3 regions of the Sanguibacter antarcticus genome follow, and region 3 is predicted to be linked to each of the others. Evidence: riboswitches for the same ligand, from Rfam matches in the RefSeq annotation. Region 3 holds a riboswitch; each other region holds the start of a gene.
What was found. Region 3 has a riboswitch for cyclic di-AMP ahead of ATL42_RS00555 (C40 family peptidase). Riboswitches for the same ligand answer to the same signal wherever they lie in the genome.
Positions count from the first base shown of each region.

Region 1: linked by a shared signal. The riboswitch ahead of ATL42_RS01175 (C40 family peptidase) and the one ahead of ATL42_RS00555 (C40 family peptidase) in region 3 are both predicted to bind cyclic di-AMP.
Region 2: linked by a shared signal. The riboswitch ahead of ATL42_RS05235 (C40 family peptidase) and the one ahead of ATL42_RS00555 (C40 family peptidase) in region 3 are both predicted to bind cyclic di-AMP.

Region 1 is NZ_PDJG01000001.1:258,418-262,689, reverse strand. It holds gene ATL42_RS01190 (F510_1955 family glycosylhydrolase) at 1-855, opposite strand, end outside; gene ATL42_RS01185 (DUF305 domain-containing protein) at 935-1,546, opposite strand; gene ATL42_RS01180 (hypothetical protein) at 1,643-2,062, opposite strand; cyclic di-AMP (ydaO/yuaA leader) riboswitch at 2,302-2,462, shown strand; gene ATL42_RS16610 (hypothetical protein) at 2,448-2,618, opposite strand; gene ATL42_RS01175 (C40 family peptidase) at 2,611-3,258, shown strand; gene ATL42_RS01170 (hypothetical protein) at 3,490-3,858, opposite strand; gene ATL42_RS01165 (DUF2933 domain-containing protein) at 4,237-4,272, shown strand, end outside.
Region 2 is NZ_PDJG01000001.1:1,156,131-1,160,402, reverse strand. It holds gene ATL42_RS05240 (ABC transporter ATP-binding protein) at 1-775, shown strand, start outside; gene ATL42_RS05235 (C40 family peptidase) at 905-1,741, opposite strand; cyclic di-AMP (ydaO/yuaA leader) riboswitch at 1,740-1,914, opposite strand; gene ATL42_RS05230 (VOC family protein) at 2,382-2,798, shown strand; gene ATL42_RS05225 (PilZ domain-containing protein) at 2,812-3,474, opposite strand; gene ATL42_RS05220 (gluconokinase) at 3,808-4,272, shown strand, end outside.
Region 3 is NZ_PDJG01000001.1:116,810-121,081, reverse strand. It holds gene rocD (ornithine--oxo-acid transaminase) at 1-595, shown strand, start outside; gene ATL42_RS00560 (universal stress protein) at 592-1,527, opposite strand; gene ATL42_RS00555 (C40 family peptidase) at 1,701-2,501, opposite strand; cyclic di-AMP (ydaO/yuaA leader) riboswitch at 2,502-2,687, opposite strand; gene ATL42_RS00550 (iron-dependent transcriptional repressor DtxR) at 2,787-3,512, opposite strand; gene serC (phosphoserine transaminase) at 3,653-4,272, shown strand, end outside.

The sequences.
Region 1 (4,272 bases), 140 kb from region 3:
ACCGTCTCCGGTGCGGTAGACCGTGCTGTCGAACGCGGCGAGGTATGACTCCTCTCCGACCGCCGTGAAGGCTTCTGGTGTTCCTTGCGGCACACCGGTGACAACCCACTGCTCACCGTTCAGCTTCCATAGCTTGCCGGTCGCGTCCACACCTGCGAGAGATGCTGTGAGCTGCTCCGACCTCCCGGGTACATGGGCGACCAGGACAAGCCGCTCTGTCGGCTGGAACTCGTGAGGCGCGAAGCTCTGCCCGCCGTCCGTACTCACGAAAAGGCCGGTCTCCGTCGTCGCGACGAGTCGGTCCGGGTCGTTCGGATCGACATCGACATCTCGAGCGTTGATGCTCGGTCCGCTCGCCCAGGTCACACCTGCGTCGTTGCTGATCTTGAGCAGACCGTCGGAGGAGTCCAAGCCGTAGAGCCGCTCCCCTGCTCCCGTGAGGTCGTGGAAGTCGCTGTGTCCGCGCAGGGAGACCTCCTCCCACCCGGCTCCAGCGTCAGTGCTGCGCAGCAGACCCAGATTTGCCGGCGCGACCTCCCCGGGAGCTGGGTGGCCGCTGGCGTAGAACGTGTCAGGCCCTGTGACCACGAAGCCCATCATGTCGCTTCGGCTCTCGCCGACGGGCTGCGGGACCGAACCATCGAGCTGGAAGAGTCCCTGGTGTGTTGCGACATATACCTTGTCGTCACCAGGGTTGAGACCGATGCCGTGGATGTGTTCGAACGTGGGCGACGCCGCGTCGGACGCGTCCTCGGCCGGGTCGTCGGTAGCTGGCGATGTGGCACACCCTGCGAGGGCGAGAACGACGGTGAGCGCCAGCACAGAGGCTGGTCGTGCGATGGGACGGGGGCGCATTGAAAGTCCTTAGGAAGGGAGAAGCAGGGCGTGGCGAGACAGCGTGATTCGCTGTCCCGCCACAGGAAGGTGAACTGAGTCAGAAGCTGTCGAGCATGCCCTGCATCGTTGCGATCTCAGTCGTCTGAGCGTCGATGATCGTCTGGGCGAGCACCAGAGCATCAGCGTTCTCGCCCGAGTCCAGCTCCTCCTGCGCCATCCCCACTGCGCCTTCGTGGTGGCTGGTCATCAGCTCGAGGAACCGTCGGTCGAACTCGGTTCCGGTCAGGGCACCGAGCTCGGCCATGACCGCTTCCTGGTCCAGTCCTTCCATCTCCATGTCGCCGTGGTCCATGCCTTCCATGCCGTCATCAGGCGAGGTCTCCTCACCCCAGCTCTCCAGCCAGGACGTCATGGTGTCGATCTCGGGCCCCTGGGCAGCGGAGATCTCCGTTGCGAGGTCCTTGACCTCCTCGCTCTCGGCGTTCGTCGCCGCAAGGTCAGCCATCTCGACTGCGCCTTCGTGGTGGACGATCATCATCTGTGCGAACTCGGTGTCGGCGCCGTTGTGCGCGACCTCAGCGGCCTCCTGAGATGTTTCCTGCGCCGCGGGTGTCGACTCCGCCTCGGGCGCAGCATCGCCGCACGCGGCAAGAGCTGTGGCCAGGGTCAGCGAGGCGGCGAAGGCAGCGATGCGTGTCTTGGTGTTCATGGTGGGCTCCATCGTCTAGCCCGTCCCTCGATACGAGGGACAGGATCTGGGTGTGGTTGCTCAGGTTCACCGCGGGGACGGCAAACCGGAGGGCTCCTACACGCGCAGGACGCACAGAGAGTGCGCCGGGATGGGTCGGTTGCCTCGACGGCGATGAGTCAGTGCCGCCACCAGCACGGCCGGGACGTCGTCGTGCACACGTCGCAGTCCGCTCCTGCCCAGGATCCACCGAGAGACGACCGGTACCAAGATTGCTGCTGCGACCAGAGCGCAGCACACCACGAGAACGTGGTGGAGCGAGCTGTCAGCCGCTGGGTGGTCCAAGGGAAGGAGCAGGATCTCTGACGCCGCGGGCGTCGTCCACGTCTCGTCCAGCAGGCCTGACGCGACCGACATCGGTGCCTCGAGCTCCATGTGCCCGCCGTGCCCGTCCTCAGACGCGCTGTTCAGCACGACCCCGAGGAGCACCACCAGGAGCAGGACGACGACAGCGCCGACGCGCTGGATGCTGCTCACCCGAGCGCGCACATGTCCCCCCAATCACCGGAAAGCCCCAACTGTGGACAGGCTAACAAGAGTTCCTGAGACCTCGATGAGCCCATCGTTGCTGGTCCCTTCGTCGGGGTGAGCGCTTCACCCCCACGAGCCGTGATCATCCCGTGACATACCACGGGTACGTCCTGTACTTTCGAGAGGCTCCACAGCGGCAAGATGCCAGTGAAGCGCTCAAGCGGCACGTCGAGCCCTGCCACCGCCTGAGGTTGCCGACGAATTCGTTGGCAGGGACGGGGGACCCAGAAGTGGGCGCGCAGCTCTGCGCCCTTGGGGTGAAGCCGCATGACCCGAGAGGTCATCGGCCGGGCGTTCTCCTACCCGAACCCGACAGCTAACCTCGCAGACGTCATGGAGAGAATATGAACTCGACGGTGAACTCTGCCCGCCATCGCGCGGCCAGGCGCCCTATCACGCCCCTGACGACGTTGCTCCTCAGTACCTGCGAGAACGCAACCACAATGCGTCGCCGGACAGTGGTCGCAGCCGCCTCCTCGGGACTCTTCGTCTCGATGTTCATCGGAGCGCCTGCCTCGGCAGCACCCGCCACCGCTTCCTCGCCGAGCACCGTGGACGTCGATGCACTGACAGCCCAGGCCCGCCAACAGCTGGATGTCGCGCCCGCAGTCACCGTAGCCACCGACGCGTCGTGGACCGTCGAGCACACTGCCGTCACCGTCACACCCGCGCCCGAGCCCGAACCCGAGCCGGTCCAGTCTGCCCCCGCCGCTTCGCGGACCGCCGAGCGTGCGCCCACCGCGACAGTGACGAGCGAAGCCGCCGCCCCGACGGAAGCTGCCGCTGAGGTTTCGATCCCTGCCGCGGCCTCCGGAAGCGCCATCATCGAAGCGGCCAGCCGCTACGTCGGCGTCCCGTATGTCTGGGGAGGAACTACCCCCACCGGATTCGACTGCTCCGGCTTCACCTCGTACGTCTACGCCCAGGTCGGCATCACCATCCCCCGCACCTCCGGCGAGCAGCAAGCAGCCGGCACCGTCGTCTCGCGAGACCAGGCGCAGCCCGGAGACCTCATCTTCTCCCCCGGCCACATCGGGATCTACGCGGGCGGCAACACGATGATCGACGCGCCCAAGCCGGGGAAGACCATCCAGTTCCGCGAGATCTGGCAGTCGAACCCCACCTTCGTCCGCATGACCTGATAGACGGTGTTGGGTCCTTGCCAGTCACGATCCTTCGCGCGACCGTGACTGGCAAGGAGACTGTGCTCATCGCTGCTCCAGACAGACGATCGCGTCTGCCGACGATCAAGATTGACTCGGTGTCAGCGGAGACGAGCCGCACGGGCAGGCGATGGTCAGTACCAACACTGCCGCGATCATGGCGAAGATGAAGGCCAGGTGGGGACCGACAAGCGACCAGTCCACGAAGAATCAGATCGCGCTAGGGATGACCGCGGGCACGAAGTAGCTGGAGACCTCGTCCACCAGGCGCTGGATCGGGGGCTTTGGATCCTTGCGCCTCGCGGACCGGCTTGTAGCTATGCGTGTGGTGGCCTTGTTCGGCGGGCCCGGTTCACTCGCGGGCGTTCTAGCGTCCGTGACATGCAGGCGACCGCGGACGATGGTCACGCCGTAGGCGAGCTCGAAGTCACCGATCGCCTCTTGCATGAGCTCGACTGTCGTCGTCTGGTGCGCGTGGTCGTCCTGGTCGTCCTTGAAGGTCGGCACGCCGACCCGGGAGGTGCAGTCTCCCGTCTCTTGCCGGTCGTACTCCATCCGCACCGGGATCCCGCGGGGCACCTGGATGACGTCGGGGCTGTAGTCGCCCAGAACCTTGACCGCCTGCCCCCATCGACGGTGCGTATCTGTTCCAGGTCCTCGGTGGGATGGGGTTCACCTGGTACGGCGGCCTGGTCGGTGGCGTGCTGTCTGCACTGGTCGACGTCCACCGTCACCGCTGACCCTGTTTCGGCCACATCGCACCGCCCGACCCTCGTCCCGGCGGCGTCGGACGCCTGACGTAGCAGCTAGTGCCGCAGGAAGATCTTCAGCGATTCTTCGTCACTTCTGCATCTGCCCGCACGGGTGGGCCCTGCAACCTCGAGAGGTCAGCAGCGGGACGTCGAGAGCTTGGTCAGTCGTCCACAACACGCACAATGAGAGATCTGGGTGAGAACGATGAACAAGCAGGATCACAATCACGGTGGGAAGTCC
Region 2 (4,272 bases), 1.0 Mb from region 3:
CGCCGCGGGGGTCGACCTCGACGGCGTGACGTTCTCTTATGAGGGCACCGAGGACGTCCTCAAGGACGTGACGTTCTCCATCGCACCAGGGGAGCGGATCGCGGTCGTCGGCGAGAGCGGCGGTGGCAAGACCACCCTCGTGAGCCTGCTGCTGCGGCTCTACGGCCCGGACTCCGGGACGATCCGGGTGGGCGGGACCGACATCTCGAGCACCTCGCTCGAGGCCCTGCGCGCAGACATCGGTGTCGTGTTCCAGGACCCAGCGCTCTTCTCCGGCACGATCCGCGAGAACATCGCGTACGCGAACCCTGGTGCATCGGACGGCGAGGTCGAGGCTGCTGCCCGCTCGGCGAACGCGCACACGTTCGTCACGCGCTTCCCCGACGGCTACGACACACAGATCGGTGAGCGCGGCATCAAGCTCTCGGGTGGTCAGAAGCAGCGGATCGCCGTCGCTCGCGCGATCCTCAAAGGGGCTCCTGTCCTGGTGCTCGACGAGGCGACGAGCTCGCTCGACTCGAAGTCCGAGCGTCTCGTCCAGGAGGGGCTAGAGCGCCTCATGGCCGACCGGACGACGATCATCATCGCCCACCGCCTCTCGACGATCTCCTCGGTCGACCGCATCGTCACGCTCAAGAACGGGAGGGTCGACGAGATCGGCCCGCCGGACGAGCTGGCGCGTACCGGCGGGATCTATGCCGAGCTGCTCGCGCTCCAGGCGTCGTCGACGTCCCGGGACCGTGCGCGGTTGAAGATGTTCGACATCCGCGCCTGAGCGGCTCCCACGGCAGCTGTGACGGGGCGGCACGCGCGTGCCGCCCAGACGCAGAAGGCCCGGTCCGCTGGAGCGGACCGGGCCTTCTGTGGTGCAGCGTTGCTGTCGGGCGGCGTCAGCCGTGCGTCATCAGGAGATGCGGATGAAGGTGGGGTTGGACTGCCAGATGTCGCGGAACTGGATCGTCTTGCCCGGGCGGGGCGCGTCGATCTGGGTGTTGCCGCCGGCGTAGATCGCGATGTGGCCGGGGGAGTAGATGAGGTCGCCGGGCTGAGCGTCGGCACGGGAGACGACTGTTCCTGCAGCGGCCTGGGCAGCGGCGGTGCGGGGCAGCGAGATGCCGACCTGAGCGAAGACGTAGGACGTGAACCCGGAGCAGTCGAAGCCTGAGGGTGTGCTGCCCCCGTAGACGTACGGGACGCCGACGTAGCGGCTGGCTGCATCGATGATCGCGCTGCCGTTCGCCGATGCAGGGATCGCGGCGGTGAGTGCCACTGGGGTCTCAGCGACCTCGGCGGTCGTCTCGGCCACGGCCGTGGTCGTGTCGGCGACTGCGGTGCGCTCAGCGGATCGCGTGGTCGTTGCTTCGACGCGGACGGGCTCGGGCTCGGGCTCCGGCTCCGGCTCGGGTTCCGGGGCCGGCGTGACCGTGATGGACGTCTGCTCGATGGTCCAGGAAGCGTCGGCTGCGACGGTCACTGCTGGTGCAGTGACGAGTGCTGCGTTCGCCTGAGCGGTCAGGGTGTCGACGTCGAAGGTGCTGAGCGCTGCGTCTGTCGTGACAGGAGCGGCTGCGGCGGGCGACGCGCCCATGAGCGAGACGAGGAGCCCGGACGACGCGGCGACGATGGCGGTGCGACGCCCGAGGGCGGCGGCGTTGCCCGTCGCGCCGGTGGACAGCGAGGCGAGCGGGGTGATGCTGCGGCGCGCTGCGCGGTGGCGCGCTCCCGAGGTACGAACGGTCATATTCTCTCCAAAGACGCCTGCGAGGTTAGCTGTCGGGTTCGGGTAGGAGAAGAACACCCGGCCGTCGGACCGTGATCCGCGCGGCTTCACCCCAAGGACGCTGCGAGCAGCGCCCACTTCTGGGTCCCCCGTCCCTGCCATGGTCTCTAGATCGCCTCGAGCAGTGGCAGGGCTAGACGTTCTGCTCGAGCGCTCCGTGGGCGGTTGCCGTGTGGAGCAACTCGAAGGTACATGACATACCGGTGGAATGTCACGGGGAGATCACGGCCAGTGTTGCCGGCGGGGCTTCGGGCCGCCGTGACGGGTCTCGGGCGGGCATGTGCAGCCGCGGCCCACGCGCAGGTCACGGGGCGATCTTCTCGAGCCTGGTGGGTGCCGGTCGAGTCTCGGTGCGGGGTCGGCGCGGCGAATAGTGACGGAGGTCATAGACATTTCTGCCAGTTCGGGCGGCAGGGAGTGCTCTGGCGGCGCAGGGTGAAGGCGCGGCGAGGTCTGTCTGGCGACGGTGTCGCCGGCGTCGCGGCGTGAGCGGTCAGCCTGTTATGTGACGTGCGTCACTGTTAGCGTGGGGTGTTCGGGCGGTGGTCGGAATCTCCGACGTCTGCATCCTGCGCGACCATGGCACAAAGGCGGGCCTGCGATGACCTCACGACTCAATCCCTACCTCGGCTTTCGTGACACGGCGCGAGAAGCCATGGAGTTCTACCGAGCGGTCTTCGGAGGGGAGCTCACGGTGAGCACGTTCGCCGACCTCGGTCAGGCCGACGACCCTGTCGAGGGCGCGAAGGTCATGCATGCCCAGCTCGAGGCGCCCGACGGCTTCGTCCTCATGGCGGCCGACACCCCGAGCGCGATGGATCGCACACCCGGCGGGAATGTCGCGATCTCCCTCAGCGGTGACGATGTCGCAGGGCTGACGGGCTGGTGGGAGAAGCTCTCCGTCGGCGGTGTCGTCGCGCACCCCCTCGGGCCGTCCCCGTGGGGGGACCTGTTCGGGATGTGCCGCGACAGGTTCGGCGTGTCCTGGATGGTCTACATCACGGGCGCGGCCGGCTGACTGGACCAGGGCATCAGCGCACGGCGAACTGGCGGGCTCTCATCTGGGACTGCAAGACGTAACGGCGGAGCATCGTCGCCGTCGCGTCGTCGGTCTCGAACACGACGACCACCTCGGGCTGGACCCCGCGCGCTGCAGGGAAGACCCTCAGGACGGTCCCGGTGATGCTCGTGCTCGTCTCGTCGAGCGCGAGCGTCATGGTGACGACGTCCTCAGGAACGAGGTCGAGGGCCTCGAAGCGTGCCCGGACACCACGCTCGCTGAGGTCGACCACGAACCCGGTCGTGAGCTCGGCCGGCTCGCGGAGCGGCTCCGCGCCTTCCTCGGGCTCCGGGTCGACGCGCTTCAGGGTGACCTGCTCGCCACCGGCGCCTCGGACGTACTGCCGGTCTTGGGTGAGGCGCAGCCTGCCCTCGACCTCGAGGATCCACTGCAGCCCGCCGTCTCCGCGCCGCTCGATGAACACCGTGTCGACGTGGTGGCGGCCGCGCGGGCTGTGCCAGCGCACCACGACTGTCGACCCAGGGCCGGGCAGGTCGATCACGAGGAGGTCGTGGGGAGCGAAGACCCGCATGACGTGGCCGTCCGACTGGTCGACCCATGTGGTGTAGGACCGCTCCTCCGACGTCGACACCTCGATCTGCTCGCCGGCGACGGGGAGGGTCGCGCGCGTCATCGCGGTGCCTGGGTGATGGCCGACATTCTCATGAGCCACCTATCGGCCGTCGAACGTCAGACGTGAGGAGCTGCGGCGCGGTCGCCGAGGCGATCCTCCGAGTGAGTGTCGTACGCAAGAAAAGTGTGCCAAGCGGCCGCTGTGCCCCTGTCTGCTGCAGCGGCCCGGTACGCAGAGGGGGAGCCAAGAACCAGCAAGGACGCCCCCCCGGACCGACGATCGTCAGGTCCGTCCCAGGCCGGGTGCGCATCGGTGGTCAGGGCATACTTGGTCGACGACCGTCATGCGGACGGTGCCACCACGATCCGTGACCGAAACGGGGTCCAGAACCTGATGTCCTCTTCAGCCGACACGCAGAACCCGAGCAGGCCCATGGTCGTCGTCATGGGTGTCTCGGGCTCGGGAAAGTCGACCATCGGCGCGCTCGTCGCCAACGCCCTCGGAGTTCCGTTCGTCGATGCGGACGGTCTCCACCCGATCGCCAACATCGAGAAGATGGCTGCCGGGACGCCGCTCACGGACGAGGACCGGTGGCCCTGGCTCGCTGTCGTCGGCCAGGTGCTCGCCGACGCCAGCGGAGGTGTCGTCGTCGCGTGCTCGGCGCTGCGCCGTGTCTACCGCGACGCGATCGTCGCGGAGGCCCCTGGAACCGTGTTCGTGCACCTCGACGGGACCAAGGCGGTGCTCACCGCGAGGCTCGAGGGGCGCAGCGACCACTTCATGCCGCCGGAGCTGCTCGACTCACAGCTGAGCACCCTCGAGGCGCTGGACCCCGACGAACGGGGGATCGTGATCGAC
Region 3 (4,272 bases):
CGGCTTCTGGCCCTCCCTCCGCGCCCTGTGCGACGACGCCGGGATCCTTCTCATCGCGGACGAGGTCCAGTCAGGCCTCGGCCGGACGGGGACCACGCTCGCGTGCGACCTGTGGAACGTGCGCCCGGACCTCGTGGTGCTGGGCAAGGCGCTCGGCGGCGGCATCGTGCCGGTGAGCGCGGTGGTCGGTCGCTCGGACGTCCTCGGGGTCTTCACACCGGGAACGCACGGCTCCACGTTCGGCGGCAACCCGCTCGCGTGCGCGGTCGGGCTCGCGGTCGTGGACCTCCTGAGCACGGGAGACCTCCAGGAGCGAGCGAGCACTCTCGGCGACCACCTCCAGGCGCGGCTCGACGACCTCGTGACCGAGGAGCTGCTCGTGGACGTGCGCGGCGCCGGCCTGTGGGCAGGCATCGACGTCGACCCTGCCTGGGGCACAGGCAAGCAGGTGTGCCTCGCGCTGCTGCGACGAGGCGTGCTCGCCAAGGACACGCACGGATCGACCCTGCGGCTGGCGCCGCCGCTGACGATCTCTGTCGAGGACCTCGACCACGGCCTCGACCAGCTCCGCGACGTGCTCGCCGAGGACGGCTAGAGCGACGCGCTGTCAGCAGGTCGTGGGGCGTCGCAGTGCTTGTTGACGACCATGACCGGGCACTCGGAGTGGTGGAGGACCGCCTGGCTCGTCGAGCCGAGGAGGAGCCCTGCGAAGCCGCCACGCCCACGCGAACCGACGACGAGGAGGTCGCTGGCGGTGGAGAACTCGGTGAGGAGCTCTGCGCCGGTGCCGTCGAGCACGATGCGCTTGATCTTCAGGCCCGCGTGCTCCGCCTCGGCGGCATCGACGATGTCGTTGAGGCCCCTCGTGACGTCCTCGAGGACCTGCTCGTGGTCGATCGACGCCGGGAGCCATGCGAGCAGCCCCGACCCTGAACCGACGGGTACGCCGGCGACGGCGACGAGCTCGGCCTCCCACAGGATCGCCTGCTCGATCGCACGGTCCAGCGCTCCGTGAGCGGAGGGCGACCCGTCGACCCCGACGATGATCCGGTGCAGCGGCGCGACGGCGTCCTCGTCAGGCGCTGCTTCTTCGGAGCGGAGCGGCACCACGACCGTCGGGCAGTGGGCGTGGGCGGGGAGCGCTGAGGAGACCGTTCCGAGGAGCCGCTCGGCGAACCCACCGCGCCCACGCGTGCCGACGACAGCCAAGGAGAAGTCCTTCGACATCTCGATGAGCACCCCGGCCGCGTCACCTGTCGTGAGGTGCGCTGTGACGGTCACGCCCGAGAGCTCCGCGCGGGCGACAGCCTCGTCGAGGACGACGCGGGCCCCTGCCTGGATCGAGGAGTCGTCGAGCGCTGCGTAGCCGCCGTCGAGCGACGCTGCCGCGAACGAGGGCAAGGAGTAGGAGCAGACGACAGTCAGCGGCTGGCCGGACCGTCTCGAGAGGGCGGTCGCCCAGTCGAGTGCGTGCAGGCTCGATGCTGAACCGTCGATACCGACGAGGATTGCTTCGGTGCGGCTCATGAGGAGACTCCCTTGACGTGATGGTCCAAGACGTTACTCGTCAACGACTTTACGCTCCCATGACGCGAAACCCGCATCCACCATGCACCGGGTTGACGGTCGACCAGGACAGATCCGGACATGACGAAGCCCGGACCGCAGATGCGGTCCGGGCTTCGTCAACAGGAGAGATATCAGCCGATACGGATGAACACCGGGTCGGACTGCCAGATCGAGCGGAACTGGATGCTTCCACCGGGCTTGGGAGCATCGATCTGGGTGTTGCCACCGGCGTAGATCGTGATGTGCCCAGGAGACCAGATGAGGTCACCGGCCTGCGCCTGGTCGCGGGAGATGATCGTCCCCGCGTAGTGCTGTGCGGCTGCCGTGCGCGGGAGGGAGATCCCTGCCTGCGCGAAGACGTACGCGGTGAAGCCGGAGCAGTCGAAGCCGTCAGGGGTCGATCCACCCAGGACGTACGGGACACCGACGTAGCGGCTCGCGATGTCGATGATCGAGCTGCCGGCAGCCGATGCGGGAACCGCATAGGCCGCTGCCGTCTCTGTCGTGGCGCTCGCGGTGGTCGTGGTGTCCTCGGTGAGCGACGTCCGCTCGGCGCTGCGCGTGGCAGCAACGGTGCGCTCGACCTCCGGGGCAGCCTCGGGCTTCGGCGTGACCGAGACCGCGGTCTGCTCGACCGTCCAGGTCGCGTCGGCGGCGACCGTGACGGCAGGAGCCGTGTTCAGTGCCGCACGCGCCTGCGTGGTGAGCGCAGAGACGTCGACGGAGTTGAGTGCCGGGCTGCTGGATGCAGGAGCAGCCATGGCCGCACCAGCGCCCATGAACGAGACGAGGAGACCCGAGGACGCAGCGACGACGGCCGTGCGACGGCCCATGACGGCGGCGTTGCCGGTCGCGGAGCTGACGAGCGTGGTCAGTGGGCTGATGGGACGCCGAGCCTGCCTGTGGCGGGCACGAGTGGTGCTAGTGGTCACGTTTATCTCCAATGACGCCTGCGAGGTCAGCTGTCGGGTTCGGGTAGGAGAACACCCGGCCGAATGAACTTTTCATACGACTTCACCCCGAGGACACTGCGACCAGTGCCCAGTTATGGGTCCCCCGTCCCTGCCAGCGGGTCGTGGGCTAGCTCGAGCGATGGCAGGGTTCGGCGTTTCGCTCTTGCACTTCGATAGTTTGTTATGCCTACGAAGCAACATGACGGTACCTCAGAGACCATCGGTATGTCACCCACTCCAGGCCTCAAGTTTTGCCGGTGTGACTTATGCCACAACAAAGATGTGTCGTGATACTTCGTCCGGAAGGTCCAGAACGATCTCCGCCCCCTCCGACGTCACCGAGATCCCCGCGCCGTCGGGCTGACGCTCGATCCGCACCACCTCTCCGGGCTTGATCCCGGCGGACGCCAGCCGAGCGAGAAGCTCGGTGTCCGTCTGGAGCGGCTCGCCGAGCCGTGCGACCGTCGCCGGGAACGCCCCCGCCTCGAGCACCCCACCGTTCGCGTAGCGCGCGGACACGAGAGCGGTCAGAGAGACGACGCCGTCGAGGAAGGTCACTGCTTCCGACGACTCCCCCAGCTCCATGAGGCCCGGGATGGGGTTGCCGTACGGAGAGAAGTGCGGGTGGTCGAGAAGGTCGACGAGCCGGCGCTCCACGCGATCGCTCATGACGTGCTCCCAGCGGCAGGCCTCGTCGTGGACGAACTCCCAGTCGAGCCCGATGACGTCGGTGAGCAGCCGCTCGGCGAGCCGGTGCTTGCGCATGACGCGCATCGCCTTGCCGTAGCCGAGCTCGGTGAGCTCGAGGTGCCGGTCGCCGCTGACGACCACCAGCCCGTCCCGCTCCATGCGGGCGACGGTCTGCGACACGGTCGGTCCCGAGTGTCCCAGCCGCTCGGCGATCCTGGCGCGAAGCGGGACGATCCCCTCTTCTGCGAGCTCGTAGATCGTCCGCAGGTACATCTCGGTGGTGTCGATCAGGTCGCTCACGCGTTCCTCCTGTAGATCAGATGGCGTTGGAAGGCCCCGAACCGCGCCGATCGGCGATTTCACTCGTCTCCGACAGACACCCTATCCCGGGGCTCGAACGCCACCACGCCGGACGATCGGGCGCGCGTAAGGTGTGGCGCGTGACTGACACAGCGCCCACGATCCCTCCCGTATTCCTCCCGCGCGACGGCCGGTTCGGCAGCGGCCCGGGCAAGGTGCGCGACGCCCAGCTCGCCGCTCTCGCAGCGACGGGTCACACCTTCTTGGGCACGTCCCACCGCCAGGCCCCCGTCAAGGGGCTCGTCAGCCGCGTGCGCACCGGCCTGGCCGAGCTGTTCGACGTCCCGGACGGGTACGAGGTCGTCCTCGGCAACGGCGGGTCGACCGCCTTCTGGGACGCCGCGACGTTCAGCCTCGTGCGGGAGCGTGCAGCGCACGGCGTCTTCGGGGAGTTCGGCGGAAAGTTCGCGGCGTCGACGACGGGCGCCCCCTTCCTCTCGACCTCGATCATCACGTCGGGCGAGCCGGGGACCGTCGCCCTCCCCGAGACCGCTGAAGGCGTCGACGTCTACGCCTGGCCGCACAACGAGACCTCGACCGGTGCGATGGCCCCGGTCCGCCGGGTGCCCGGCTCGGCCGAGCAGGGGGCCCTGACCGTGGTCGACGCGACGTCGGCTGCCGGCGGGCTGCCGGTCGACGTCTCCGAGACGGACGTCTACTACTTCGCGCCGCAGAAGTCGTTCGCGTCGGACGGCGGGCT